One region of the Dactylosporangium sp. NPDC051087 genome, then DNA from elsewhere that is predicted to be linked to it. Evidence: riboswitches for the same ligand, from Rfam matches in the RefSeq annotation. Region 1 holds a riboswitch; each other region holds the start of a gene.
What was found. A riboswitch is a leader RNA that binds a small molecule or an ion and turns the genes downstream of it on or off. The one in region 1 is predicted to bind cobalamin.

Region 1 (6,320 bases):
GCTACCGGCAGCCGTACTCAGCTGCTGCCACCCGCACTGCTCGTAGAACGCGACCGTCTCAAGGACCGCAGCCGGTCCGACGTGTGATCTCGTGCGTGGACGGTGCGGGCGGGCGCCGCGACGTGGGGCGCCCGCCCTGAATGCGGGTCGTTAGTTGCCGCGTACTTCGGCGGCGGCTGCGACGAGGTGCCGCAGTGATGCCTCGACCTCGGGGTAGTCGCGGGTCTTCAGCCCGCAGTCGGGATTGACCCACAGGCGGTGGGCCGGGACCCCGGCGGCGGCGAGGCGCACCGAGGAGGTGACCTCGTCGTGGGACGGGACGCGTGGAGAGTGGATGTCCCAGACGCCGGGGCCGACGCCGCGGCTGTAACCGATGGCGGCGAGGTCGTCGAGGACCTCCATCTTGGAGCGGGACGCCTCGATGCTGGTGACGTCGGCGTCCAGCGCGTCGATGGCGGTGATGACCTCACCGAACTCGGAGTAGCACAGGTGCGTGTGGATCTGCGTGCCGTCGTCGACGCCGCTGGTCGCGAGACGGAACGAGCCGACGGCCCAGTCGAGGTACGCCTTCTGGTCCGCCTTGCGCAGCGGCAGCGTCTCCCGCAGAGCGGGCTCGTCGACCTGGATGACGGTGATCCCGGCGGCTTCGAGGTCGAGGCATTCGTCGCGCAGGGCGAGGGCGACCTGGTCGGCGGTGTCGGCGAGGGGCTGGTCGGTGCGCACGAACGACCAGGCGAGGATCGTGACCGGGCCGGTGAGCATGCCCTTGACCGGTTTCGGCGTGAGTGACTGCGCGTAGGTGGACCACTCGACGGTCATCGGTGCCTTGCGGGCCACGTCGCCGTGGATGATCGGTGGGCGGACGCAGCGGGACCCGTACGACTGGACCCAGCCGTGGTCGGTGGCGGCGAACCCGGACAGTTGCTCGCCGAAGTACTGGACCATGTCGTTGCGTTCTGGTTCGCCGTGCACGAGGACGTCGAGGCCGAGGTTTTCCTGCAGGCGGATGACGTGCTGGACCTCGTCGCGCATCCGGTCGGCGTAGCCGGCGGCATCCAGGGTGCCGGCGCGCAGTTCGGCGCGGGCTTTGCGCAGGTCGGCGGTCTGCGGGAACGACCCGATCGTGGTGGTCGGCAGGTCCGGCAGCCGCAGCCGTTCCTGCTGGACCCGGGCCCGGACGGCGTACGGGCCGCGGCGCCGGTCCGCCGGGGTGAGGGCAGCGAGGCGGTCGCGGACGGATGCGTTGTGCCAGTCGGCCGGGATCGGCGGTAGCGGTGCCGGCAGGTGGGCGGTGCCGTCGCGGACCGCCCTGCCGAGCAGGACGACCTCGTCGACCTTCTGCCGGGCGAACGCGAGCCGTTCGTGCAGCGAAGGGTCGAGCCGGGTCTCGACGGACAGGTCGACCGGCACGTGCAGCAGCGAGCACGACGTGGACACGGCGACGTGGTCGGCCAGGGCGGAGACGATAGCGCCTCGGACTGCGGCGGTACGGAGGTCGGTGCGCCAGATGTTGTGACCGTCGACCAGTCCGGCGACGATCGTCTTGCCGACCAGAGGCCCTGACGCGGCGAGGCGTTGAAGGTCACCGGGGCCGGCGACAAGGTCCAGACCGATCGCCTCGACAGGGGTGCTCAGCAGCGCCGGAAGGGCGTCGCCGAGTTCGCCGAAGTAGGTGGCCACGAAGAGCTGCGGCCGATCGGTCAACGAACCGAGGCGGGCGTAGGCGCGGCGCAGCCCGTCGATCTCCGCCGGGGTACGGTCCGCCACATACGCAGGCTCGTCCAGCTGCACCCATCGCACGCCGGTCGAGGCCAGGACGGCGAGGATCTGTGCGTACACCTCGACGAGGTCGTCGAGGCGGGCGAACGGGTCGGCACCCTTCGCCAGAAGCAGGAACGTGGCCGGGCCGACGAAGACCGGGCGGGTGGCGATGCCGAGGGCGCCGGCCTCCGCGACCTCGCCGAGGGCCTTGACCGGGTTGGCCTCGAACACGGTGTCCGCGTCGATCTCCGGCACCAGGTAGTGGTAGTTGGTGTCGAACCACTTGGTCAGTTCCAGCGCCGGTTCGGCGTCGACACCCCTGGCCATCGCGAAGTACGTGTCCAGGTCGGACAGGCCGAGCCGGGTGAACCGGGCCGGGATCGCGCCGACGGCGACGGCGGTGTCCAGGACGTGGTCGTAGTAGGAGAACGTGTTGGACGGGATCGCGTCCAGCCGGGCGTTGCGCAGGGTCTGCCACACCTCCGCGCGCAGCCCTGCCGCGGTCTCGTCCAGGGTCGCCGCGTCGATGCGACCCGCCCAATATGCCTCGACGGCCTTCTTCAGTTCCCGGTTCCCGCCGATGCGCGGATAGCCCAGGACGGTGCTCTGCCCGAATGCGGTGCTCACCACAGGGATTCCTTCCCTCGAAGTCGCGGCGACGTTCGGGAAGGGGAAGACAGGGCACACCCGGCTTCCGCCCTGACCCTCCCGAGGGGTCGCCGGCGGCGCACACCGGCGGTGTACGCAGTGCGGGCAGGTCTTCGGACTCGCGGGCGCGGCACCGACAGGTGCCTCCTACTGGCCGTCGCTTCCCAGACCTCGCGGTCCAGTGCTTTGTTGACGGCGGTCGTTCCCACTCACCGCTGCGGGGCAGTCCCGGTCTTGCACCGGGTTCCCTCTTACGACGCCCCGTCCTTGCGAACGAGGCGAACCAGCACTGCCGGCCATCGTACGGGTGCCCGGCGGCGTGCGGGACCGGGGCATCCAAGATCGTCCGGCCGCGACATGGTCGCTGCTGTCCTGCACGGTGGTGCCGGACAGGACAGCAGCGCACCCGCGGCTCAGAAGTCGTCGTCGAAGGTGACCGTGCCCGTCACGCCCACCTGGTACGCCGACACCCGGCGTTCGAAGAAGTTCGACAGTTCCTGGACGTCCTGCAGTTCCATGAACGCGAACGGGTTGCGGCTGCCGTACAGCGGCGCGATGCCGAGCGTGGCGAGCCGCCGGTCGGCGACGTGCTGCAGGTATTCGCGCATGTCGGCGAGGGACATGCCGGACACGCCCTGCTCCAGGAGGTCCGCGGCGAACTGCACCTCGCACTCGACCGCCTCGGACAGCATCTGCCGTACCTGAGCTTCCAGCTGCGGGTCGAACAGGTCCGGTTCTTCCGCCCGTACGGTGTCCACGACGTCGAACGCGAATGCCATGTGCATCGACTCGTCGCGGAACACCCAGTTGGTGCCCGAGGCGAGGCCGTGCAGCAGCCCGCGGGAACGCAGGTAGTAGACGTAGGCGAAGGCGCCGTAGAAGAACAGGCCCTCGATGCAGGCGGCGAAGCAGATCAGGTTGAGCAGGAACGCCCGCCGGTCGTCCTTGCTGCGAAGCTCCTTCAGCTCGCCGAGTGAGTCGATCCAGCGGAAACAGAACTCCGCCTTGCGCGCGATCGACGGGATGTTCTCCACCGCGGCGAACGCCTCGAACCGCTCGGTCTCGTCGGAGACGTACGTGTCGAGCAGGTTCAGGTAGAACTGGACGTGCACGGCCTCCTCGAACAGCTGCCGGGAGAGGTAGAGCCGTCCTTCGGGGCTGTTGATGTGCTGGTACAGGTTGAGCACGAGGTTGTTCGCGACGATGGTGTCGCCGGTGGCGAAGAACGCGACCAGCCGCGACACGAGGTGCCGCTCTGCCGCCGACAGCTTGGACAGGTCGGCGAGGTCGCTGTGCAGGTCGACCTCCTCGACCGTCCACGTGTTCTTGATCGCGTCTTTGAACCGGTCGAAGAACTGCGGGTACCGCATCGGCCGCAGGGTCAGGTCCATGCCGGGGTCCAGCAGCATGTGCCGGGTCCCGATGCGTGGGGCGGGAATGGTCGTCACTGGCATGCCTCGCAGCTTTCGGGGTTTTCCAGGGAGCACGCCAGGGCGTCGGCGTCGGGCACCGCGACAGCGGGCAGGACGGCGGGAAGGACGGACGCGACGGGTTTGACGGCCACGGTGGCCTGCTGGATGCGGGTAGCAGGGCGGGACCGCAGGTAGTACGTGGTCTTCAGGCCGGCCTTCCACGCGTACAGGTACATCGAGGAGACCTTGCCGATCGTCGGCGCGCTCATGAACAGGTTCAGCGACTGCGACTGGTCGATGTAGGCGGCGCGGGCCGCGGCGAGGTCGATCAGCGCCCGCTGCGGCAGCTCCCACGCGGTGCGGTACAGCTCGCGGACCTCGGCCGGCAGCGCGGCGACGTCCTGCACCGAGCCTTCGGCCCGCTTGATCTGCTCCCGGATCTCGGTCGTCCACAGCCCGCGCGCCTTCAGCTCGCGGACCAGGTACGTGTTGATCTGCAGGAACTCCCCGGACATGGTTTCGCGTTTGAACAGGTTGGACACCTGCGGCTCGATGCACTCGTAGCAGCCGGCGATCGACGCGATCGTCGCCGTCGGCGCGATCGCGACGAGCAGCGAGTTGCGCAGCCCGGTGGCCGCGACCTTCGTGCGGAGCGCGGCCCAGCGCGCACCGCTGGTGGGTGCGCCCCACAGGTCGGGATGCAGTTCGCCGCCGGCGGCGCGGGTCTCGGCGTACGCGGGGTGCGGCCCGAACCGCTCCGCCAGGTCCGCCGATGCTTCGAGGGCGGTGAGGTAGATCTCCTCCTGCACGCGGGTGGACAGCTCGCGGGCGGCGGGTGAGTCGAACGGCAACCGCAGCGTGAAGAACGCGTCCTGCAGGCCCATCAGCCCGAGCCCGACGGGTCGCCAGCGCGGGTTCGACGCGGCGGCCTGCGCCGACGGGTAGTAGTTGATGTCGATGACCCGGTCGAGGAACACCACGGCGGTGCGGACGGTGGCGCGCAGCTTGTCCCAGTCCACGCCGTCGGCGCTGTCGGTGGTGAGGTGCGCGCCGAGGTTGATCGAGCCGAGGTTGCACACGGCGGTCTCGTCGTCGCTGTTGACCTCGAGGATCTCCGTGCACAGGTTCGACAGGTGGATGGTGTTGCCGGGCGTCCCGGTCTGGTTGGACAGCGCGTTGGAGCGGTCCTTGAACGTCATCCACCCGTTGCCGGTCTGCGCGAGGGTGCGCATCATCCGGCCGTACAGGTCACGGGCCTTGACGGTCTTCACGGCGTGCTTCTCCGCCGCCCGGTACGCCTCGTCGAACTCCGCACCGAACAGGTCCGGCAGCTCGGGCGCGTCGGACGGGTCGATGAGCGACCAGTCGGCGTCGGCCTCGACCCGGCGCATGAACTCGTCCGGAATCCAGTTGGCCAGGTTGAGGTTGTGGGTGCGCCGGGACTCCTCGCCGGTGTTGTCCCGCAGCTCCAGGAACTCCTCGATGTCCGGATGCCACGGCTCCAGGTACACGCACGCGGCGCCCTTGCGCCGGCCGCCCTGGTTCACGGCGGCGACCCCGGCGTCGAGCGTCTTCAGGAACGGCACGATCCCGTTGGACCTGCCGTTGGTGCCGCGGATGAGCGCGCCCCGGCCGCGGACCCGCGTCCAGGAGATGCCGATCCCGCCGGAGAACTTCGACAGCTTCGCGACCTGGTGGTACCGCTCGTAGATCGAGTCCAGCTCGTCGCGGGGCGAGTCGACCAGGAAGCAGGACGACATCTGGGTGTGCGCGGTGCCGGAGTTGAACAGCGTCGGCGAGCTCGGCAGGTACGCGAGGGACGACATGAGCCGGTAGAAGCCGATCGCCTCGGCCGGCGTCGTGGACAGCCCGCAGGCGACGCGCAGCAGCCAGTACTGCGGCGTCTCCACCACCAGCCGCGTCTGCGGATGGCGCAGCAGGTACCGGTCGGCGACCGTCCGCAGCCCGAAGTACTCGAACCGCAGGTCCCCGTCCAGGTCGACGGCGTCGTCGAGCTTACGGGCGTTACGGGCCACGAACGCCGCGGTGGCGTCGCTGATCAGGCCCTGCTGGTGCGCGTACCGGACCGCTTGGCTGAAGCTGGCGACGCCCTGGCCGCGGACCTCCTTGTCGACGTACGCGGCCAGGAGCCGGGCGGCGAGCCGCGAGTACTGCGGCTCCTCACCGATCAGCTCGGCCGCGGTCTGGATCGACAGCTTGTCCAGCTCGGCCGTCGTCGCACCGTCGTACAGGCCGCTGATCGTCTTCGTCGCCACGCGCAGCGGGTCGACCTCGTCGAGGTCGGCGACCCACCGCTCGACCGCCTTCACGATCTTGTTGACGTCGACCGGCTCCAGGTCGCCGTTGCGTTTGCGCACCTGCATCGCGTGCCGCCGCTGCTCAGGCGCCCGCTGACCGGCCTGGTCCTGCGTCACCGTCATGTGTCCCCCTCGTCACGAACTCCGACGACGTCGGACGAGCGCAGGGGAAAGCCGCCAC
Region 2 (7,282 bases), on a different contig from region 1:
GCCGAACAGGTCACGGAGCCAGCCGCCGGCGACCTCCTCGACGACCGCCGCGGCGGGACCGGCGGCGTAGAGTCCCGCGTTCTGGTCCCAGGTGGCGGTGAGCCAGTCGGCGGCGAGCGCGGCCGGGGTCGCCCCGCCGATGACGAACCCGAAGAACCTGCCGCTCGGCGACGCGACGATCCCGTCCTCGGCGGCCGCGGCGAGCCGGGCGACGACCTCCCGCGCGTCGGTGCCCCCGGCCGGCAGCGGCCCGCCGAGCGCCGCCCGCAGCCGCTCGACGCTCGCGGTGCTGCCGACGGGCCGGTCGGGCAGGCCGGTCAGGAAGCGGGTCGCCTGCTCGTACGCCTCGGTGAGCGGGCCGTGCCAGTCGGGTTGCTCCATGCTTCCCATCCTGTCCGGGACTGCCCGAGGCGGGTCGGCAACTGTCGAGAATCCGAACAGCCTCGCTACTTGCCGTCCTCCAGGTCACCCTCGGTTTCCAGGTACACCTGGCGGAGGGCGTCGAGCGTCGACTGCTCGGGGTGCTCCCAGAGGTTGCGGTCGGCGGCCTCGAGGAGGCGTTCGGTGATGCCGTGCAGCGCCCACGGGTTGGACTCGTCGAGGAACTTGCGGTTCTCGGGGTCGAAGACGTAGGACTCGGCGAGCTTCTCGTACATCCAGTCGGCGACGACACCGGCGGTGGCGTCGAAGCCGAACAGGTAGTCGACGGTGGCGGCGAGCTCGAACGCGCCCTTGTAGCCGTGCCGGCGCATCGCGGCGAGCCAGCGCGGGTTGACGACGCGGGCGCGGAAGACGCGGGCGGTCTCCTCGCTGAGCGTGCGGGTGCGCACGGCGTCCGGGTTGGTGCTGTCGCCGACGTACGCGGCCGGAGCCCGGCCGGTCAGCGCCCGGACGGTCGCGATCATGCCGCCGTGATACTGGAAGTAGTCGTCGGAGTCGGCGATGTCGTGCTCGCGGGTGTCGGTGTTCTTCACCGCGACGCTGATCCGCTTGTACGCGCCCTCCATGTCGCCGCGGGCGGGCAGGCCGTCCAGGTCGCGGCCGTACGCGTAGCCGCCCCAGACGGCGTAGACCTCGGCGAGGTCGGCGTCGCCGCGCCAGTTGCGGCTGTCGATGAGCGGCAGGATGCCGGCCCCGTATGCGCCCGGCTTGGAGCCGAACACCCGCAGCGTGGCCCGGCGCTCGTCGCCATGAGCGGCGACGTCGGCGGCGACGTGGGCGCGCACGTAGTTGTCCTCGGGCGACTCGGCCAGCCCCGCCACGAGTTGCACCGCGTCGTCCAGCAGCGCCACGACGTGCGGGAACGCGTCACGGAAGAAGCCGCTGATCCGCATCGTGACGTCGATGCGCGGCCGGCCGAGCTCGGCGAGGTCGATGGGCGCGAGGCTGACCACCCGCCGGGACGCGTCGTCCCAGACCGGCCGGACGCCCAGCAGCGCCAGGGCTTCGGCGATGTCGTCGCCGGCGGTGCGCATCGCGCTGGTGCCCCACATCGACAGGCCGACGGAACGCGGCCAGTCGCCGTGGTCGGCCCGGTAGCGGGTGAGCAGCGAGTCGGCCATCGCCTGCCCGGTCTCCCACGCGAGGCGGCTCGGGATCGCCTTCGGGTCGACGGAGTAGAAGTTGCGGCCGGTCGGCAGCACGTTGATCAGGCCGCGCAGCGGCGACCCGCTCGGCCCGGCCGGCACATACCCGCCGTCCAGGGCGTGCAGGACCATCGTCAGCTCGTCGGTGGTGCGGGCCAGCCGGGGCACGATCTCCCGAGCGGCGAACTCCAGCACCCGTACCACATCCGGGGAATCGGAAATGTCGGAGATGTCGGTCGTGGGCCAGCCCCGGGACTCCATCTCCGCGACCAGGGCACGGGCCTGCGCCTCGGCTTCGTCAACCGTGACCCGCGCGGTGGAACCCTCCGCCAGCCCGAGCGCCTCACGCAGGCCGGGCAGCGCGACCGCGCCGCCCCACAGCTGCCGGGCCCGCAGCATCGCCAGGACCAGGTCGACGCGCGCCTCACCGGACGGCGCCACGCCCAGGACGTGCAGGCCGTCGCGGATCTGCACGTCCTTGATCTCGCACAGCCACCCGTCGATGTGCAGGATCAGCTCGTCGAACCCGTCGTCGCCGGGCCGGTCGGCCAGGCCGAGGTCGTGGTCGAGCCGGGCGGCCTGCAGCAACGTCCAGATCTGGCCGCGGATCGCGGGCAGCTTCGCCGGGTCGAGCGCGGCGATCGTCGAGTGCTCGTCGAGGAGCTGCTCGAGGCGGGCGATGTCACCGTAGGACTCGGCGCGCGCCATCGGCGGGATCAGGTGGTCGACCAGGGTGGCGTGCGCGCGGCGCTTCGCCTGGGTGCCCTCGCCCGGGTCGTTGACCAGGAACGGGTAGATCAGCGGCAGGTTGCCCAGGGCCGCGTCGGCGCCGCAGGACGCGGACATGCCGACGGTCTTGCCGGGCAGCCATTCGAGGTTGCCGTGCTTGCCGACGTGCACGACGGCGTGGGCGCCGAACTCGTCGGCGAGCCACCGGTAGGCGGCCAGGTAGTGGTGGCTCGGCGGCAGGTCGGGGTCGTGGTAGATCGCTACGGGGTTCTCCCCGAAGCCGCGCGGCGGCTGCACCATGACCACGACGTTGCCCTCGCGCAGCGCGGCGAGGACGATCTCGCCGGCGGGGTCGCGGGACGTGTCGACGAACAGCTCACCGGGCGCCGGGCCCCAGTGCCGCTCCATCTCCTCGCGCAGGTCGTCCGGCAGGGTCCGGAACCAGGTCCGGTACCGCTCGGCGGAGATGCGGACGGGGTTGCCGCGCAGCTGCTCCTCGGTGAGCCAGTCGACGTCCTGCCCACCGGCGGCGATGAGCGTGTGCATCAGCGCGTCGCCGTCCTTCGGGAACCCGTCCGCGCCCACATACCCCTGGGCGTGCATGGCGTCGAGGAGCCGCACCACGCTCGCGGGCGTGTCGAGGCCGACGGCGTTGCCGATGCGGGCGTGCTTCGTCGGATACGCGCTGAGCATCAGCACGATCCTGCGGTCGGCGGGGGCGAGGTGGCGCAGCCGGGCGTGCCCGACCGCGATCCCGGCGACCCGCCCGGCCCGCTCCCGGTCGGCGACGTAGACGGTGAGCCCGTCGGCGTCGATCTCCTTGAACGAGAACGGCACCGTGATGATCCGGCCGTCGAACTCGGGGATCGCGACCTGCGTGGCCGTGTCCAGCGGCGACAGCCCGTCGTCGTTGGCGTCCCAGGTGTCGCGGGAGCTGGTCAGGCACAGGCCCTGCAGGATCGGCACGTCGAGCGCGGCGAGGGCGCCGACGTCCCACGCCTCCTCCTCGCCGCCGGCCTGCGCGTCCGCGGGGCGGGTGCCGCCCGCGGCGAGGACGGTGACGACCAGCGCGTCGGCCTGCCGCAGCGTGTCGAGCAGCTCCGCCGGGGCGGACCGCAGCGAGGAGGCGAACACGGGCAGCGGCCGCCCGCCGGCGTCCTGCACCGCCTCGCACAGCGTCTCCACGAACGCGGTGTTGCCGGCGAGGTGGTGCGCCCGGTAGTAGATGATCCCGACCGTCGGCCCCTCGGCCGTGCTCTCCCTCGGCAGGAGACCCCAGGTGGGCGTGGTCGCCGGCGGGGCGAAGCCGTGACCGGTGAGCAGGACGGTGTCGGACAGGAAGTGGTGCAGCTCGGCCAGGTTGGCCGGGCCGCCCTCGGTGAAGTAGGCGTGCGCCTCGGCCGCGACGCCGGCGGGCACGGTGGAGTGCCGCATCAGCTCCGCGTCGGGCAGCGCCTCGCCGCCGAGCAGGACCACCGGCGCCGGCAGCCGCAGCAGCGTGTCGAAGCCCTCCTGCCAGTCCCGGTAGCCGCCCAGGAACCGCACGACGACCAGGTCCGCGCCCTCGGCGAGGGCGGGCAGGTCCTCCACCGCGGTGCGGGACGGGTTGGCCAGCCGGAAGTCCGCGCCGCTCGCACGGGCGCTGAGCAGGTCGGTGTCGGACGTCGACAACAGCAGGATCACGCCGGGGTCCTCCCTCGGGGTCCGCGCCCCAAGTCGGTCGGGAAAGGTCCGGCGGCGGAGAGTCTCCTGGCTCCCGGATCGGCGCTCGTCCCCGCGCCTTCCCAGGCTCGCGCCCAGTGGCCTCCGTCGGAAACTCGCTCCCCGGTCACAGTGGCGGGACCGCGCCGGACTCTCACCGGCTTCCTCCACACGTCGCCGTTACAGCACCGCCAACTCTGCCGGTCGGCGCAGACTTGAGTCAAGCGAAGCGCTGCGCAGTAGTATCCGGCGCGTGCAGGCTGCCAGCGGACGCGACGCCCCGGACCGGTGCCCCGGCGCCGTGCAGGTCCACCCGGCGGCCGACGGTGGCCTCGCCCGCGTCCGGCTGCCCGGCGGGCGGCTGCCCGTCGAGGGCCTGGCCGTGCTCCGGGCCGCCGCCGCCGACCTCGGCGACCCCGCGCTGGAGCTCACCTCCCGGGGGAACGTGCAGGTCAGGGCGCTGCGGCCGGGCGCGGAGCTGGAGCTCGCCGCGCGGCTGTCGCAGGCGGGGCTCCTGCCGTCGGACACCCACGAGCGGGTGCGCAACATCATCGCCAGCCCGCTCAGCGGCCGCGACGGCGCCGGGCTCGTGGACGTGCGGCCGGTGGTGGCCGCGTTCGACGCCGGCCTGTGCGCCGACCCGTCCCTCGCCGCGCTGCCGGGCCGCTTCCTGGCGACGCTCGACGACGGCCGCGGCGACGTGTCCCCGCTCGGCGGCGACGTCGGCCTCCACGGCGACCGCCTCCTGCTCGCCGGCACCCCCACCACGGCCGCGGCCCGGACCCGCGGTGGCCCGGCCGGCCAGGCCGCGGCCCGGACCTGGGACGATCCCGCCGGGCTGCTGCTCGCGGCGGCCCGGGCGTTCCTGGCGGAGCGCGCCGCGCAGGGCGGCACCGCGTGGCGCCTGGCGGAGCTGACCGACGGCCCGGCCCGGGTCGCGGCCCGGCTGGACGCCACCGTCGAGCCGGGCGCCGGTCGCCACGACGGCGGCGCCGGGCCGGTCGTCGGCCGGACACCGCAGGCCGGTGGACAGGTCGCGCTGACGGTGGTCGTACCACTCGGGCTGCTGACGCAGGAGCAGTCGGCGGCACTCGTCGCGGCCTCGCCGGGAGAGATCATCGTCACGCCGTGGCGGACCGTCGTGGTGCCCGACGTGCCGGTCGATGAAGCTGGAGCGGTCGAGACCCTGCTGACGGCGGCCGGGCTGGTCACCGACCCCGCCTCGCCATGGGTCGGGGTCACCGCGTGCGCCGGCCGCCCGGGCTGCGCCAAGGCCCTCGCCGACGTGCGGGCCGACGCCCGGGCCGCCGTCGCGGGTGGCCTCGACCACGCGCTGCCGGTGCACTGGATCGGCTGCGAACGGCGCTGCGGCGCACCGAAGGGAAGGCACGTGGAGATGCTCGCGACCGCCGACGGCTACCAGGTCGTGTCGTGACCGGCCCGGAGCGCAGCGGAGTGGCTGGTCACCATGGGTGCAGTCTCGGGGCGCGGCGGCGCCGGAGCGCAGCGGAGGTGACGTCGTGACCGCTTACGACTACGTGAAGGACGGTGCGGAGATCTACCGGCGGTCGTTCGCGACGATCCGCGCCGAGGCCGACCTGTCCGGGCTGCCCGCCGACGTCGCCCAGGTCACCGTCCGCATGATCCACGCGTGCGGGATGGTCGACCTGGCCGCCGACGTGGGGCACGGCGGCGACGTGGTGCGGCTCGCGCGCGCCGCCCTCCGCGACGGTGCCCCCGTCCTCTGCGACGCCGAGATGGTCGCCTCCGGCGTCACCCGCGCCCGGCTGCCCCGCGACAACGAGGTCCTGTGCACGCTGCGCGACCCGCGCGTCCCCGCCCTCGCCGAGCGGCTGGGCACCACCCGCAGCGCCGCCGCGCTCGACCTGTGGGGCGACCGCCTCGGCGGCGCCGTCGTCGCCGTCGGCAACGCGCCCACGGCCCTGTTCCGGCTCCTCGAGATGATCGCGGCCGGCGCGCCCCGGCCCGCGGCGGTGCTGGGCATCCCCGTCGGGTTCATCGGCGCGGCCGAGTCGAAGGTGGCGCTCGCCGCCACCGACCTGCCGCACCTGGTCGTGCACGGCCGCCGGGGCGGCAGCGCGATGACGGCCGCCGCCGTCAACGCCATCGCGGACGAGAAGGAATGACCACAGTGGACAGTGCAGCGGTGACGGGTCGGCTGTACGGCGTCGGGCTCGGCCCCGGCGACCCCGAGCTCGTGACGGTCAAGGCGGCCCGGATCGTCGCCGCCGCGCCCGTCGTCGCGTTCCACAGTGCCCGCCACGGGCGCAGCATCGCGAGGTCGATCGCCGAGCCGTACCTGCGCGAGGGGCAGATCGAGGAGGCCCTCGTCTACCCGGTGACCACCGAGGAGGTCCGCGACTACCGGGCCCTCATCGAGGAGCACTACGACGCGTGGGCGGCCCGGCTCGCCGCGCACCTGGACGCCGGCCGGGACGTCGTCGTGCTGTGCGAGGGCGACCCGTTCTTCTACGGCTCGTACATGCACATGCACAAGCGGCTCGCGCACGCGTATCCCACCGAGGTCGTGCCCGGGGTCACGTCCGTGTCGGGCGCGTCGGCGGTCCTCGGCCGGCCCCTGGTGGAGCGCGACGAGGTCCTCACCGTGCTGCCCGGGACGCTGCCCGCGGACGTCCTCGCCGAGCGGCTCGCCGCCACCGACTCCGCCGCGGTCATGAAGCTCGGCCGCACGTTCGGTGCCGTACGGGACGCGCTGGAGCGCGCGGGGCGCCTCGACGACGCCTGGTACGTCGAGCGCGCCACGACGGCGAAGGAACGTGTCGCCCCGCTGTCCACTGTGGACCCGGCAGACGTGCCGTACTTCTCGCTCGCGCTGCTGCCCAGCCGGGTGCACGCCGACACCGCGTCGGCGCTGCGGGCCGGGCCGCCCGCCGTCGCCGCCGGTGAGGTCGTCGTCGTCGGGCTCGGCCCCGCCGGGCGGGACTGGCTCACCCCCGAGGCGCTCGCCGCGGTCGAGGCGGCCGAGGACCTCGTCGGCTACGCCCCGTACCTGGCAAGGATTCCGGCCAACCCGCGGCAGCGCCGGCACGCCTCGGACAACAAGGTGGAGTCGGAGCGGGCCGAGTTCGCCCTGTCCCTCGCGAAGGACGGCCGCCGCGTCGCCGTCGTGTCGTCCGGCGACCCGGGCGTGTTCGCGATGGCGGCCGCGGTACTGGAGGTCGCCGCCGAACCCCGCTGGAAGGACGTACCGGTCCGCGTGCTGCCCGGGCTGACCGCGGCGCAGG
Region 3 (7,282 bases), on a different contig from region 1:
GCCGGGCCGCAGCGTGGCGAGGGACCGCGGACCGTACTCGCCGCCGATCGGGTCGAGCACCACGTCCAGGTCGCCGGCGGCGTCCTCGAACCGCTCGGCCGTGTAGTCCAGCACCTCGTCCGCGCCGAGCCCGCGCACCAGATCGTGTTTCGCGGCGCTCGCGGTACCGACGACGTAAGCGCCGCGCGCCTTCGCGATCTGCACCGCGAGGTGCCCCACGCCACCCGCCGCCGCGTGGACCAGGACCCGGTGCCCGGGCCGGACGCCGGCGGTCTCGACGATCGCCTGCCACGCGGTGAGCCCGGCCAGGCCGAGCCCGGCCGCCTCCACGTGCGACAGCCCGGCCGGCTTGCGGGCCAGGTGCCGGGCCGGCGACGTCACGTAGTCCGCGTACGTGCCGGCGGCCTCCGGCAGGCGCGGCATCCCGAACACCTCGTCACCGGGGCGCAGCCACGTCACGCCGAGGCCGACCTCCTCGACGACCCCGGACACGTCCCAGCCGAGCCGGACCGGCGCGCCGAGCAGCCCGCCGGTCGCGCGGTGCCACAGATCGGTCGGGTTGACCCCGGTCGCGTGGACCCGCACGAGGACCTCCGAGGTCCCCGGTGCCGGCCTGTCCACCTCCAGCAGCCGCAGCACCTCGGGCCCGCCGAACACGTCCTGACCGATCGCGCGCATCGCTTCCCCCATCGCTCGTGTTGCCGTCGCGGTCCAGCCTTGCCGTGCCGGGCAGCGCGCACGAGTGGCCGCATCGCCAGTATGTGCAAGGATCTGGCCATGGCAGTGACCCCGGCCGCGCACCGTGTCGTCGTGCTCGCCCTCGACGGCGTGTATCCCTTCGAGCTGAGCATCCCGAGCCGGATCTTCGGCACCGCCGGCCCGCTGTACGACGTGCTGACCTGCAGCCTCGACGGCGCCCCGGTCCGCACCGGCTACGACTTCAGCGTCGGCGTGCGGCACGACGCGTCCGTCGTCGGCACCGCCGACACCCTCGTCGTGCCGCCGTTCGTGTGCGCGCCGGACGGCCGCCGCGACTGGCTGCCCGAGCCCCTGGCCGCCGCGCTGCGCCTGCTGCGGCCCGGGACCCGGATCGTGTCCATCTGCACCGCCTCCTACGTCCTGGCCGCCGCTGGCCTGCTCGACGGGCGCCGGGCGACGACCCACTGGAACGACGCGGAGCACTTCCAGCGCACGTTCCCGGCCGTCGACGTCGACGCGTCGGTGCTGTTCATCGACGACGGCGACGTCCTCACCGCCGCCGGCGCGGCCTCCGGCATCGACGTGTGCCTGCACCTGATCCGCCGCGACCACGGCAGCGCGGTCGCCAACCGGGTCGCCCGGCTCTGCGTCGTGCCGCCGTGGCGGGAGGGCGGGCAGGCGCAGTACATCGACCGCCCGGTGCCGCCGCCGGCGGCCGCGACCACGGCCGCGACCCGGCAGTGGGCCCTGGGCCGCCTCGACCGGCCGATCTCCCTCGCGGAGCTCGCCGGCCACGCGCGGATGAGCGTGCGCACGTTCTCCCGCAGGTTCCGCGAGGAGGTCGGCCTGACGCCGGGACAGTGGCTGACCCGCCAGCGGGTCGAGCACGCCCGGCGCCTCCTGGAGACCACGGACCTGCCGGTCGACCGGGTCGCCGCCGAGGCCGGCTTCGGCACCGCCGCCTCGATGCGCCAGCACCTCGCCGGCACCATCGGTGTCCCGCCGATGGCCTACCGCAACACGTTCCGCGGCACCTCGTGACCGGCACCCGGATCGGGACCGCCGGGCGGCGGGTGACGGTCAGGCGGTGCGGAAGCTCGCCCGGTAGGACTGCGGTGGGACGCCGACGTGCCGCCGGAAATGCGGGCGCAGCGCGACGCCGTCGGTGAAGCCGCAGGCCCGGGCGACCGCGTCGACGTCGAGGTCCGTGGTGGAAAGGATGTGCTGCGCGCGCAGCACCCGCTGCTGCAGCAGCCAGCGCAGCGGCGACGAGCCCGTCGACTCGCGGAAGCGGCGGTCGAACGTGCGCCGGCTCAGGTGCACCGCGGCCGCGAGCCGGTCGACGCCGAGCGTGCCGTCCTCCAGGTGCTCCAGGGCGTGCCGCATCGCGTCGGCCACCGCATCCCCGGCGCGCAGCCGCGGGACCGGCCGCTCGATGAACTGCGCCTGCCCGCCGGAGCGGTGCGGCGCGACGACGAGGGCGCGGGCGGCCGCGTCCGCCACCGCCGGGCCCCGGTCGCGGCGCAGCAGGTGCAGGCACGCGTCGAGACCCGCGGCGCTGCCGGCGCTGGTGACGACCGACCCCTCGTCGACGTAGAGGACGTCCTCGACGACGTCGACGGCCGGGAAGCGGGCCGCGAACGCGGGCAGGTGCTTCCAGTGCGTGGTGGCCCGCCGCCCGTCGAGCAGGCCCGCCTCGGCGAGCACGAACGCGCCCAGGCACAGGCCGACGACGGTGGCGCCCTCGGTGTGCGCGCGGCGCAGCAGGTCGAGGATGCCGGGCGCGACCGGGTCGCCGCCCGGCGGCCGCCACCCGGGCACGACGACGACGCCCGCGGTGTCCAGTTCGGCCAGGTCGTGCGGGGCGGTGATCGCGATGCCCGCGGTCGTCGACAGCGGACCCGGGTGCTCGCCGGCGGTCAGCAGGCGGCAACCGGCGACGCCGAACACCCGCGGCGCGACCGCGACCTCCAGCATCGGCGCGCCGTCGCCGATGAGCACCCCGACCGTCGCAGCGTCCCGAGCCATGGCTTGATCGTATCGGCGGATGGCGTTCCAGCCACTGACCGTCGTGCGCGGGCGCCGCGAGACTGGCCGGCATGACCTTCCAGATCCGCCGGTTCGGCGGCCCGACCGCGGTGTTCACCTACGGCGGCCGCACGTTCATCACCGACCCCACCTTCGATCCGCCCGGCGACTACCCGCTCGGCACGCGCGTGCTGACCAAGACCGCGCCCGCGGCGGGGACCCCGGCCGACGCGGGCGCCGTCGACGTCGTGCTCCTGTCCCACGACCAGCACCCCGACAACCTCGACCACTCCGGCCGGGTTTTCGCGGCGTCGGTACCGGTGGTGCTCAGCACCCCGTCGGCGGCGGCCCGGCTGGGCGCCGGCACCGTCGGGCTCGACCCGTGGACGCACGCCGACCTGCCCCGTCCCGGCGGCCGCCAGGAAGGAGAAGGGCACCGGGGTCGCCCGCGCGGGGACGTCCGGGTCACCGCCGTCCCCGCGCAGCACGGACCCGACGGCACCGAGCACCTCACCGGCCCCGTCACCGGCTTCGTCCTGCAGGCCGAGGACCAGCCGACCGTCTACGTCAGCGGCGACAACGCCTCGCTGCGGGTCGTCGCCGCGATCGCGGAGCGGTTCCCGGTCATCGACGTGGCCGTCCTCTTCGGCGGCAGGGCCCGCACCGCGCTGCTCGGCGACGCTGACCTGACCCTCGGCGCCGCCGGCATGCTCGAGGCGGCCCGGCTCCTCGGCGCCACGACCGTGCTGCCCGTGCACGTCGACAGCTGGGCCCACTTCACCGAGGGCATCGAGGACGTCCGCGCCGTGTTCGGCGCCGCGGGTAGCGCGCACCTGCTGGGGTAACCGGCAGGGGTGCTCATCGCCCACGTCAGCGACCTCCACATCGGGTCGCAGCCGCCGGACCGGTTCGACCGCGTCATCTCGTACCTCGGCGGCCTCCGCGGACCGCTGGACGCCGTGCTCGTCACGGGCGACATCGCCGAGCACGGCGCCGAGGCGGAATACGCGGCGTTCGACCGGCTCCGGCGGCTCGGCGTGCCGGTCCTCGCGCTGCCCGGCAACCACGACGACCCCGCCGCGTTCCGGGTCGACCGCGCCGAGACGGTCGCGGGGGTGCTGTTCGCGCTGTGCGACTCGTCCGTGCCCGGGCGCGCCGAGGGCCGGCTCGGCGACGACACCCTCGAATGGCTCGACGACACGCTCGCGGCGACGGCCGGCACGCCCGCGTTCGTGTGCTGCCACCACCCGCCGGTGCCGGTCGGCAAGCCCTCCGCCGACCGGGTCCGCCAGCTCGGCGCCGGCCGGCTCGCCGGGATCATCGGCCGGCACCCCGGCGTCCTCGCCGTGCTGTGCGGTCACGTCCACAGCGCCGCCGTGAGCACGTTCGCCGGCGTGCCCGTCATCACCGCGCCCGGCGTCGAGTCCACGATGCTGCTGCCGTGGGAGCCCGGGGACCGGCCCGAGCCACCGCCGGCGCTCGCGTTCCACCTCGTCGAGGACGGCCGGCTCACCACCCACTTCCGGACCGTGACGCCGTAAGCTCGCAGGTGGCATGAACTGATGCGAGGTGCCCCGGAAGGGGAGAATCGGGAAGCCGGTGTGAATCCGGCACGGGCCCGCCGCGGTGATCGGGGAGCTGCCGTCCAGGCGCATCCTCGCGGTGCGCGGTCACTGGCCCGAGGGCTGGGAAGGCGGACGGTGCAGGCGTTGATCCGAGAGTCCGAAGACCGGCCTCGCGATCACCGGCCGTCCACCTGGGCGGCCTGAGCAGCGGGAGCCTGCCCTCATGAGCACCGACCTGTACGACGTCGTCCACCGCCGCCGCGACGTGCGCGGCCAGTTCACCGGCGCGCCGATCCCCGGCGACGTCCTCGACCGCGTGCTGAGCGCCGCCCACGCCGCGCCGAGCGTCGGGCTGTCGCAGCCGTGGGACTTCGTCCTCGTCCGCGACCCCGGCGTGCGGGCCGCGTTCCACGAGCACGTCCGGGCCGAGCGGGACACGTTCGCCGCGACCCTCGACGGGCCGGCGGCCGCGACCTTCGCCCGGATCAAGATCGACGGGGTGCTGGAGTCGACGCTGTCGGTGGTCGTCACGTACGACCCCTGCCGCGGCGGGCCCGCGGTGCTCGGACGGCACGCGATCGCCGATGCCGGGCTCTACTCCGTCTGCCTCGCCATCCAGAACCTGTGGCTGGCCGCGACCGCCGAGGAGCTCGGGGTCGGCTGGGTGTCGTTCTACCGCGAGCCGTTCGTGCGGGACCTGCTCGGCATCCCCGACGGGATCCGGCCCGTCGCGTGGCTGTGCCTCGGGCCGGTGACGCACCTGGAGGCGGTGCCCGACCTCGAACGGCACGGCTGGCGGCGCCGGGTCTCCCTCGCGGAGGCGCTGCACCACGACCGCTGGTAGCCGGCGAGCACCGGGCCGGCGCGCTCCGACCGCACACTGGAGAACCGCGCACTGGAGAACCGCGCACTGGAGAGCCGCGCACTGGAGACCGGCGGGCCCACCTGTCGATTTCGGCGCCGCGCCGATCGTCGTCAAGGTAAAAGGACCCCGAGCGAACAGGACGGACCATGGCGAAGTACCTCATCCTCATCTACGGCGACGAGCAGCGCTGGGACGCCGAGACCGAGCAGGAGCGGCACGAGAAGGGCGAGGGCCACCGGGCGTTCGCCGGCACCGCGACCGTGCTCGCCGGGCACGAGCTGGAGTCGTCCTCGACGGCGACCACGCTGCGCGGCGGCCCGATGATCACCGACGGGCCGTTCCTGGAGGCGAAGGAGGCCCTCGGCGGCTTCTACGTCATCGACGCCGCCGACCTGGACGCCGCGATCGCCGTCGCCTCCCTGCTGCCCGAGCTGTCCTCGGGCCACGGCGGCGTCGAGATCCGCCCGATCGTGGACCACGACCGGCCGGAGCACGGGTGACCGCCGGACCACCGGTGGGCATCGCCGAGGTGCACCGTCGCGAGTGGGCCAGGGTGCTCGCCGCGACGGTGCGCGTCACCCGCGACCTCGACCTCGCCGAGGAGTGCGTCCAGGACGCGTTCGCGCGGGCGCTGCACACCTGGCCGGCCACCGGCGTTCCGGACCGGCCCGGCGCGTGGCTCACCACCGTCGCCCGCAACCGGGCGCTCGACGTGCTGCGCCGCGAGTCCGCGCTGCGCCGGGCGCTGCCGCTGCTGGTCACCGAGGACGTGACGCCAGGGCCGGGGGAGGACGACGACCGGCTCCGGCTCATCTTCACCTGCTGCCACCCGGCGCTCTCCCGGGAGGCGCAGGTCGCGTTGACGCTGCGCCTGGTGTGCGGCCTGACGACGGCCGAGGTGGCGCGGGCGTTCCTCGTGCCGGAGCCGACGATGGCGGCCCGCGTCACCCGCGCGAAACGGAAGATCAGCGCGGCCCGCATCCCGTTCCGGGTGCCGTCGCCGGACGACCTGCCGGAGCGCGTCGGTGCCGTCCTCGACGTCATCCACCTCGTCTTCACCACCGGTCACGCCGCGCCGGTCGGCGACACGCTGGTCCGGCAGGACCTGGTCGACGCCGCGATCGCGCTGGCCCGGGTACTGCGGCTGCTCGTCCCGCACGACGCCTCGGCCACGGCCCTGCTGGCGCTGATGCTGCTCGTCGACGCCCGCAGGGAGTCCCGCGCCGCCGGCGGCCGGCTGGTCCTGCTGTCCGAGCAGGACCGCACCCGCTGGGACACCCGGCAGATCCGCGAGGGCACCGACCTGCTGACCGCCGCGCTGCGCCGGCACCCGCCGACCCGCTACGCCGTGGAGGCCGCGCTCGCCGCCGTCCACGCCGAGGCGCCCTCGTGGGAGGCGACCGACTGGCCGCAGATCGTCGCGCTGTACGACGTCCTCCTGCGCCTCTGGCCGTCGCCGGTCGTCTCGCTGAACCGCGCGGTCGCCGTCGGCCTGCGCGACGGGCCGGCGGCGGGCCTGGACGCGCTGGCACCGCTGCTCGGGGTGCCGGAGCTCGCCACGTACGCCTACCTCAGCGCCGTGCGGGCCGACTTCCTGCGGCGGCTGGGCCGGTTCCCGGAGGCCGCCGACGCGTACACCGAGGCCCTGGCGCTCACCGGCAACGACGTGGAGCGCGCGTTCCTGGAGTCCCGTCTCGCCGAGGTGCGCTGAACGGGTTCACCCGCGGGACCACCCTGCGGGGCGCCCGTCGCGGGGTATGTGTGCTGCTCACCCCGCCGACCGGCCGTGAGGAGCACACCATGCCTGTCCGCGACCCGATCCCCCCGCCCGCCGGCCGTCACGCGACCGGGAGGTCGGTGCCGGTCGCCGGCCCCGGTGGCCCGCCGGTCCCACCCGCCCCAGGCGGAACACCGCAGCGGACCGAACGGGCCGAGCGGACTGAGCGGGCCGAGCGGACTGAGCGGACCCAGCCCGGGAGCGGGCCGGAGCGCGTCAGCGGGCGATGAGGTCGTTGGCCGAGCGGAGGACCGGCGCGGTGCGCCAGGCCGGGTCGTCGGCCGGGGGCAGCGCGCCGCCCGTGACGCGCAAGGTCACCGATTCGCCGGGCAGCAGGGTGACGAGCTG
Region 4 (7,282 bases), on a different contig from region 1:
ACCGCTACGAGCTGCAGGTGCTCGACTCGTACGGGGTCGCCTCGGCACCCGGCATCGACACCTGCGCGTCGATCTACAACAAGATCGCCGCGACCAGCAACGCGGCGACGGCACCGGAGACGTGGCAGACGTACGACGTGACGTTCCGCGCGGCCCGGTACAACAGCTCCGGCACCAAGACGGAGAACGCCCGGGTCACGGTCGTGTGGAACGGCGTGACGGTGCACAACAACGTGGCCATCGACGGTCCGACCGGCAACGGCGCCGCCGAGGGCGCGGGCACCGGCAAGATCCGTCTGCAGGACCACGGTGACGCCGGCGCGAACCTGTACTACCGCAACATCTGGGTCGAGCCGATGGCCGGCTGACCCTGCTCCGACCGGGGGCGGTGCCGCGTCGCGGTGCCGCCCCCTCTCACGTCTCACACGGCCGTTTTACCTGGCCGTTTCACACGGCCGTCTCACACGGCCGTTTCACCTGGCCGTTTCACACGGCCGTTTCACCTGGCCGTCTCACATGGCCGTGAAGACCACCGCGCGGCCGGCGCCGACGGCGCGGTCGTAGAACGCCTGGATGTCGGTGAAGTTGTCCCAGGTGTACTCGAAGTCGTCGTCGTCGCCCGCGCCCCTGTAGTCGTCCTTGTCGAACGCGTCGAACCGCTCGCGCAGCCACGCCCGGTCCAGGCCGCGCAGGGCCGCCGCCACGTCGCGCACCTGCTCGGCGGCGACGTACACGACCCAGACGTCCTCGCTCAAATCCTCCCCGCCGAGGATCGCGTGCGACAGCGGGTACTCCTCGCCCAGGCAGCGGTGCACGGCGTCCCACGCCTTGTCGGAGTCGACCTTCATGGACTCGTCGTCCCACTCCTCCTCGAGGTCCTCGAGGAGGTCGCCGACCTCGTCGTTCCTGGCCGCCTCGAGCAGCGCCTTCTCCTGCTCCGCCGTGACGGCGAAGTGCACTCCCAGCATGGTGGTGATCGTACGCAGTTCCGGTTGACGCAACCTGACGATTGCTATAGCTTCAATAGCAACTGAATGGTTGCTACATGGAGGTCGACATGACGTTCCCCGACCGGATCGAGCGCACGCTGCAGCTGGCCCACCCGCCGGAGAAGGTGTGGGCGGCGCTGACCACCGCCGAGGGTCTCGGCACCTGGTTCGGCAACCGCGCCGAGATCGACCTGCGGGTCGGCGGGAAGGCCAAGCTCATCTGGGACAGCGGCGACACCGCCGACCTGACGATCGAGCGCGTCGAGCCGCCGCACGTCTTCGCCTACACCTGGCCGCTCTACGGCCTGCCCAAGGAGGATCCGCGCCGCAACCTCGTCGAGTTCACCCTCGAGCCGTCCGGCGCCGGCACCACGCTGACGATGGTCGAGACCGGTTTCGCGCAGCTGCCCGGAGAGGCCGGCCAGACCGCCTACACGGGCAACACCAAGGGCTGGACCAGCGAGCTCGGCGAGCTCGTCGCATACCTCGATGGGCAGGCCTGACCCGGAGGCGGTGGCGCAGGAGGTCTTCGTCGCCCTGGCCGACCCGAGCCGGCGGGGGATCCTCGCCGCGCTCGCGGCCGGCGGCCCGGCCACCGCCACCCAGCTCGCCGCCCGGCTGCCGATCACCCGGCAGGCGATCGCCAAGCACCTGACCCTCCTCGCGGACGCGGGTCTCGTCGTCGCCGAGCCGGGCGAGCGGCGCCGGATCCGCTTCCGCCTGGACTCCGCGTCGATGAAGGTGGCGCAGCAGTTCCTCGCCGCCCTCGCCCGCGACTGGGACGGCCCGCTCACGGCACTGCGCGACCGGCTCGGCGACCCGCGGTAGGCCGGTCGCCGCGGCGGCCGACAGATCGTTCGGGATCGAACTCGAGCCGCACTCGCGGACGACTGGTAACGTCCACTTGTGGATCTGCTACGGGTGGAACACCGCCACGTGGAATTGGCCGACGTCGACTTTACCGGTCGTTCGTTCGACACTTTTGGCGCGTACGGCGGGTCATTCTTGCGATGTAACTTCACGGAAACGACATTCGGGAAGTTCAGCGTCGGACACCAGGGTCAGACTCGATTCGTCGACTGCACCTTCCGGCGCACCAGGTTTCCGCTGGGCAACACGTATCTCGGTGACGTGCGCTTCGAGGGCTGCCTGTTCGACCATGCCCGCATCCGCGAGCTTGACACCGAATGCGCCGAATTTGTCGATTGTGTGTTCCGTGGCCGGATTTGGCACACCGTCTTCTGCGGCGCTCCAGGCGGCGGGTGGACCGGACCGCCGGGCCGGGTGAACAATGAGTGGCGCGGCAATGACTTCTCCGGCGCCGAGCTCGTCGACGTCGACTTCCGCGACATCGACCTCGGCGCGCAGCGCTGGCCCGCCGACGGCGACGAATACGCGTTGATCGACCGGGTCGACGAGCGCGCGGCGGAGGTCACCGCCGCGATCCGCGACGCTCCCGCCGGCACCTGGCCCGACCCGCTGCTCGCCGCGCAGGCGGTCGACTTCGTGTGCACCGGCCGGCCGCGCGACCCGAAGGGCTTCGTGCTGATCCGCCGCCGGGAGCTCGGGCACCGGCTGCCGCCGCAGGTGCGGGACCGGCTCTGGGCGCTCCTGGTGACGGCCTACGGCGACGGCCAGGGGTAGGTGACCGGCTACACCGACGACCAGGAGTAGAGCGCCCGCCCCTCGGCGACGGCCGACCGGGCCAGTCCCGCGAGGGCGATGAGCCGCTCCGCCTCCCAGTCCTCCAGCAGATACTCGTCCGCGTAGTCGCGGATCTGCCCGTCGCCGATCCTGGCGAGGGTGTCGACGAGCTCCGCGTTGATCCTGGCCGTCCACGGCCCCAGATACTCCGGGTCGGGGATGCCGCCGAGCGGCTCGTCCTTGCCGAACTCGCTCGGGTCCCGGCCGTCGATCTCCGCGGCGAACTCCTCGACCTCGAGTATCCAGCCCTTGCAGTCGACGAACGGCCAGTCGTTGCCGGCGGGGCCGACGTCGAGATCCAGCGCGGCGAGCTCCGGCGCGGTGGCGGCGAAGTAGTCCATCATGACGCCCACACCGCTGACACTAGCGTGATCGCGGGTCCCTGGCAGCGCTCGTCCATCGATGCCGGACCTCACCGGCGCACGCAGGGCAGGCATCGGCTGCTATACATTCCCGCGTGAACCGACGGCATGTGGGGCTTCTCGTCCGGATCGTCCTGGCAGTGGTGTTCCTGCTGGCCGGATGGCAGATGGTCGAGCACGGCAGCAGCACGGCGGCGCAGCGGCAGCAGGAGTCCGCGCAGCGCATCGCGGACTACTCGCCGACCTGCGACGGCAAGACGATGCGGCGCGGCGACACATGCCTGGTCTTCGGCGGCAGCGGCGACGAGGGCGGCTCCTACCAGCACATGATCGACCGGTTCGCGGCGCGGAACTCGCCGGAGAGGATCGCCGACGCGGACCGGTCGTGGCGGCTCACCGGCAACCTGGCCCTGCTCGTCGGCACGCTGTCGCTGCTGTTCTTCGTCCTGAGCCTGGTCGAGGTGGTCCGGTTCGGCGCCGGCGAGCCGCAGCAGGTGATCACGCCGTACCAGACGCGCCTGTTCTTCCTGGTCGTCGGCGGCGTGGTGGCCACCGTCGCGTGGCTGCGCAACGTCACCGGCGACGGCGGCACGGGCTCCCGGATCCTCGGCGGCGCGGGCACTCTGTTCGCCCTGATCGCGGCCGCCGCGCTGGTGTCGTCGTTCCGGGCCCGGACCGGGCGGAAACGCTGGGCGAAGCGGCGCGGCCACACGTACGAGCGGATCAACCCGACGCTGATAGAGCGTCTCGGCTGGCCCGGCGCGCAGCCGTTCGCGGGCGGGGTCGTCACCGGCTCGCACCGCGGCCGGGCGTTCATGGTCTTCGACTACGCGCAGAAGGACGACCGGCACACCGGGCTGCTGGTCGGCCTGCCGGAGGAGGTACCGAACCTGTCGGTGGAGGCCAAGGGCAAGGAGGGCGCCAGGCTGCTCGGCGGCACCGCGCAGCACTGGGTGGACCTGGCGCCGCAGGTGGTCGCGGCCGCCGACCGGCACTACCCGTGGGCGTTCACCGCGAGCGGCGGCACCATCTGGGCGAAGTACGACGGGCTGCTCAGCCCCGGCGGCAAGGACCTCGACCGGCGGCTCGACGGCCTGCACAAGGTCGGCACCGACCTCGCCGCCCTGCCGCCCGCGAGAAGTTGATCACCTTCGCCTTTCGCCGGACCCCCGCTGATCAGCACCGGAGGGGTCCGTCGGGGGTCGCTTCGATTGACACACCGGTACGCCGTCCGTACCGTCCGAAACGAAACGTGACAGTGAACGGAAGCCGGTGCAAGCCCGGCACGGTCGCGCCGCTGTAACCACGCACCCGTGGGAGTCAGACCCGGCCACTGTCACGACAACGCTCGATGGGACGCGAAATCCCGCAGGAGGCTGCACAGATGGCATCGATCTCGGCTCTTCCCACCCCGGCCGCCGCACCGGCCCCGATCCCGCTGCGGCAGATCCTGCCGTGGGCGACGTTCGGCGTCGTGCTCGCCGTCGTCCTGCTCTACTTCGTCGGCGCCGAGCAGGGCATCACCTCGGTCATCGCCGGTGAGACCGTGCACGAGTTCGTCCACGACGGGCGGCACCTGCTCGGCTTCCCCTGCCACTGAGACGGGGAGCCGACATGCTCAACGCCCGCACCCTTCTGGTTCGCGGGATGATCGCCGGTGCCGTCGCCGGGGTCGCCGCGTTCCTGTTCGCCTATCTGTTCGGCGAGGGCCCGATCAACGACGCGATCGCGTTCGAGGAGGCCCAGGCGGCGCAGCTGCCCGCCGGTGAGCACGAGCACGAGCTCGTCAGCCGCGGTGTGCAGAGCACCGTCGGTCTCGCCACCGCCTCCGTCGTCTACGGGGTGGCACTCGGCGGTCTGTTCGCCATCGCCGTCGCGATCACCCTCGGCCGGATCGGGCGGATCAGCGCCCGGGCCACCGCCGGGCTGGTCGCCCTCGCCGGGTTCGTCGGGGTGGCGCTCGTGCCGTTCCTGAAGTACCCGGCCAACCCGCCGGCCACCGGCAACCCGGACACGCTGCAGCAGCGCACCGGGCTGTTCTTCCTGATGATCGTCATCGGGGTCGCGACCGTGATCGGCGTCGCCGTCGTGACCCGGTCGCTGCAGGCCCGCTACGGCACCTGGAACGCGGCGACGGCCGCGGTCATCGGTGGCGTGGTCGTCGTCGGTGTCGCGATCGCGCTGCTGCCGGCGGTCAACGAGGTGCCGGACGGGTTCGCCCCGATCCTGCTGTGGAAGTTCCGCCTCGCCTCGCTGGGCACCCAGGCGGTCAACTGGGCCACCCTCGGCCTGCTGTTCGGGTATCTCACCGAGCGCAGCCAGCGCGCGGCGAACGCGGTCGCCGCGCAGCCGGTCGCCGTCTGATCCACCGGTTCTCCACTGACGGCGGGGCCATCGGCTCCGCCGTCACGTGCGGGTGCGGGGTTTCTCTCCCTGCGGCCCGAACAGGTGCAGGATCTCCACCGCCTGCTCCCCCGCCGGACCGAACCAGTGCGACACGCTCGTCTCGGACTCCGCCACCTCGTGGCGTTCCCTGCTGCTCGGCGTCGGGGTCGGCTTCGCCAACGCGCCGATCACGAACACGGCGGTGGCCGGGCTGCCCGGGCCGGGGTCGCGGGCGGCATCACGTCGACCGCCCGGCAGCTCGGCGCGGCCCTCGGGATGGCCGTCGCCGGTGGTCTCGTCGCGGGGCCGCCCCCGTGCGCCACGCCGCGGCGTCGCGGCCCGGCTGGGTCCTCGTCGCCGCGTGCGGCCTGCTGCTGCTCGCCGTCGCCCGGGTGTCACCGGCCTCCCGGGCGCTGCCGGCGGGTTGACCGAGGCGCTCAGTGCACCCGGGCGGGGTCGACGTCGCGCTGGGTGGCGCAGGCGGTGCACTGGACGGTGTGCTTGACCTGCAGCGGGATCAGCGGGATGAAGAACAACGAGAGTTTGAGAGTCCGCTTGTACAGCGGGTGCGCCACCGTGTTGCCGCAGTGCGGGCAGCGCAGGGTCAGCGTGCGCAGGTGCTTCACCCGCCAGCCCCAGCCGAAGATCACCACGCGGCCATCGTAGCGGCCCGCCGCCTACCCCTGCCGGGCGCGGCGTTCCGAGGCGTGCACGAGGACCGAGCACCACATCCGGTACGGCCGCCAGGCGTCGGTCACCCGGGCGATGTCGGTGGCCGAGGGGGTGGCCGGCAGGCTGTACAGGCGGCGCATCCCCGACATCGTGAGCTCGTCGCCCGGCAGCGAGTCCACGAGCCCCGCACCGCGCATCACGATCGCGGTGGCGAAGAAGTCGCCGACACCGCGCAGCCGGCGCACGTCGGCGAGCGCCTCCTCGACCGGCAGCCGCCGCAGCCGGGCGCGGTCCAGCCGGCCTTCGAGGGCCGCCTCCGCGATGCCGTGCAGGCGGCGCACCTTCTCGTCATTTACGCCCGGGATGTCGGTGATGCGCAGCAGCTGCTGCGGCGAGGGGAACGCGTGCGCGGTGACGCCGCCGATCTCGAACGCCTCGCCGTGGTCGCGGGCCATCCGCTGGCGGATCGCCCGGCCCTGCTCGACGCGCATCCGGTGGGCGATGATGAAGGCGCAGGCGGCCTCGTACGGCGAGTGGAACAACACCGGCCGCAGGTGCGCGTGCCGCCGCTGCAGCTCGCCCAGGACCGGGTCACGCTCGCCGACCTGCGCGTATCCACTGCCGTCGACGTCGAGCGACAGCACCGCCAGGGCCTGCTGCCACGCGTCCTGCGGGCCCTGCCCGGTGACGGTGTCCGGCGCCGTCTGCCGCAGCAGCACGGCGGCGGAGTGGGTCCAGCCCTCGACGGGGAACGCCATGACGATCGTGCGGTCGTCGCCGACCGGCCGCGTCCAGCCACCGAAGTACTCGTTCTGCCTGGCCATGTCGTACGGGCCGGTGATGTGTGCCTGCATGCCCCGCAGCATGCGCCGTTGAACAAGACACCTGTTGTCATGTTTCGCGGATACTCTCGACGGGTGCGCGCCGACCGCCTGTTGTCCCTGGTCCTGCTCCTGCAGGCCCGCGATGTCGCCACGGCGCCGGACCTGGCCGCCCGGCTCGGGGTGTCGGTGCGCACCGTCATGCGCGACGTCGAGGCGCTCAGTTCCGCCGGGATCCCGGTGTACACCGCCCAGGGGCGAGGCGGAGGGATCCGCCTGCTCGACACGTACCGCTCCGGCCTGGCCAACCTCAGCCGGGCGGAAGGCGCGGGCCTGGCCGTCGGGCAGT

Region 2: another riboswitch for cobalamin. It lies ahead of cobN (cobaltochelatase subunit CobN); the one in region 1 lies ahead of metE (5-methyltetrahydropteroyltriglutamate--homocysteine S-methyltransferase).
Region 3: another riboswitch for cobalamin. It lies ahead of bluB (5,6-dimethylbenzimidazole synthase); the one in region 1 lies ahead of metE (5-methyltetrahydropteroyltriglutamate--homocysteine S-methyltransferase).
Region 4: another riboswitch for cobalamin. It lies ahead of ACZ6TV_RS16800 (CbtB domain-containing protein); the one in region 1 lies ahead of metE (5-methyltetrahydropteroyltriglutamate--homocysteine S-methyltransferase).

Annotation. Positions count from the first base shown of each region.
Region 1 is NZ_JBVJIJ010000055.1:35,236-41,555, reverse strand. It holds gene metE (5-methyltetrahydropteroyltriglutamate--homocysteine S-methyltransferase) at 151-2,388, opposite strand; cobalamin riboswitch at 2,497-2,712, opposite strand; gene ACZ6TV_RS52880 (ribonucleotide-diphosphate reductase subunit beta) at 2,823-3,863, opposite strand; gene ACZ6TV_RS52875 (ribonucleoside-diphosphate reductase subunit alpha) at 3,854-6,262, opposite strand.
Region 2 is NZ_JBVJIJ010000020.1:259,827-267,108, reverse strand. It holds gene ACZ6TV_RS34930 (pyridoxal phosphate-dependent decarboxylase family protein) at 1-381, opposite strand, end outside; gene cobN (cobaltochelatase subunit CobN) at 447-3,998, opposite strand; cobalamin riboswitch at 4,038-4,233, opposite strand; gene ACZ6TV_RS34920 (precorrin-3B synthase) at 4,270-5,451, shown strand; gene ACZ6TV_RS34915 (precorrin-8X methylmutase) at 5,537-6,163, shown strand; gene ACZ6TV_RS34910 (precorrin-2 C(20)-methyltransferase) at 6,184-7,282, shown strand, end outside.
Region 3 is NZ_JBVJIJ010000020.1:27,294-34,575, reverse strand. It holds gene ACZ6TV_RS33860 (NADP-dependent oxidoreductase) at 1-678, opposite strand, end outside; gene ACZ6TV_RS33855 (GlxA family transcriptional regulator) at 778-1,740, shown strand; gene ACZ6TV_RS33850 (GlxA family transcriptional regulator) at 1,780-2,727, opposite strand; gene ACZ6TV_RS33845 (MBL fold metallo-hydrolase) at 2,799-3,572, shown strand; gene ACZ6TV_RS33840 (metallophosphoesterase family protein) at 3,582-4,268, shown strand; cobalamin riboswitch at 4,278-4,479, shown strand; gene bluB (5,6-dimethylbenzimidazole synthase) at 4,516-5,136, shown strand; gene ACZ6TV_RS33830 (YciI family protein) at 5,304-5,657, shown strand; gene ACZ6TV_RS33825 (RNA polymerase sigma factor) at 5,711-6,868, shown strand; gene ACZ6TV_RS33820 (glycoside hydrolase family 2 protein) at 7,151-7,282, opposite strand, start outside.
Region 4 is NZ_JBVJIJ010000008.1:71,725-79,006, reverse strand. It holds gene ACZ6TV_RS16835 (discoidin domain-containing protein) at 1-368, shown strand, start outside; gene ACZ6TV_RS16830 (YfbM family protein) at 513-968, opposite strand; gene ACZ6TV_RS16825 (SRPBCC family protein) at 1,046-1,492, shown strand; gene ACZ6TV_RS16820 (ArsR/SmtB family transcription factor) at 1,479-1,817, shown strand; gene ACZ6TV_RS16815 (hypothetical protein) at 1,896-2,633, shown strand; gene ACZ6TV_RS16810 (hypothetical protein) at 2,642-3,046, opposite strand; gene ACZ6TV_RS16805 (hypothetical protein) at 3,151-4,200, shown strand; cobalamin riboswitch at 4,259-4,404, shown strand; gene ACZ6TV_RS16800 (CbtB domain-containing protein) at 4,440-4,655, shown strand; gene ACZ6TV_RS16795 (CbtA family protein) at 4,670-5,419, shown strand; gene ACZ6TV_RS16790 (hypothetical protein) at 5,462-5,632, opposite strand; gene ACZ6TV_RS16785 (zinc-ribbon domain-containing protein) at 5,878-6,093, opposite strand; gene ACZ6TV_RS16780 (DNA-3-methyladenine glycosylase family protein) at 6,118-6,966, opposite strand; gene ACZ6TV_RS16775 (helix-turn-helix transcriptional regulator) at 7,030-7,282, shown strand, end outside.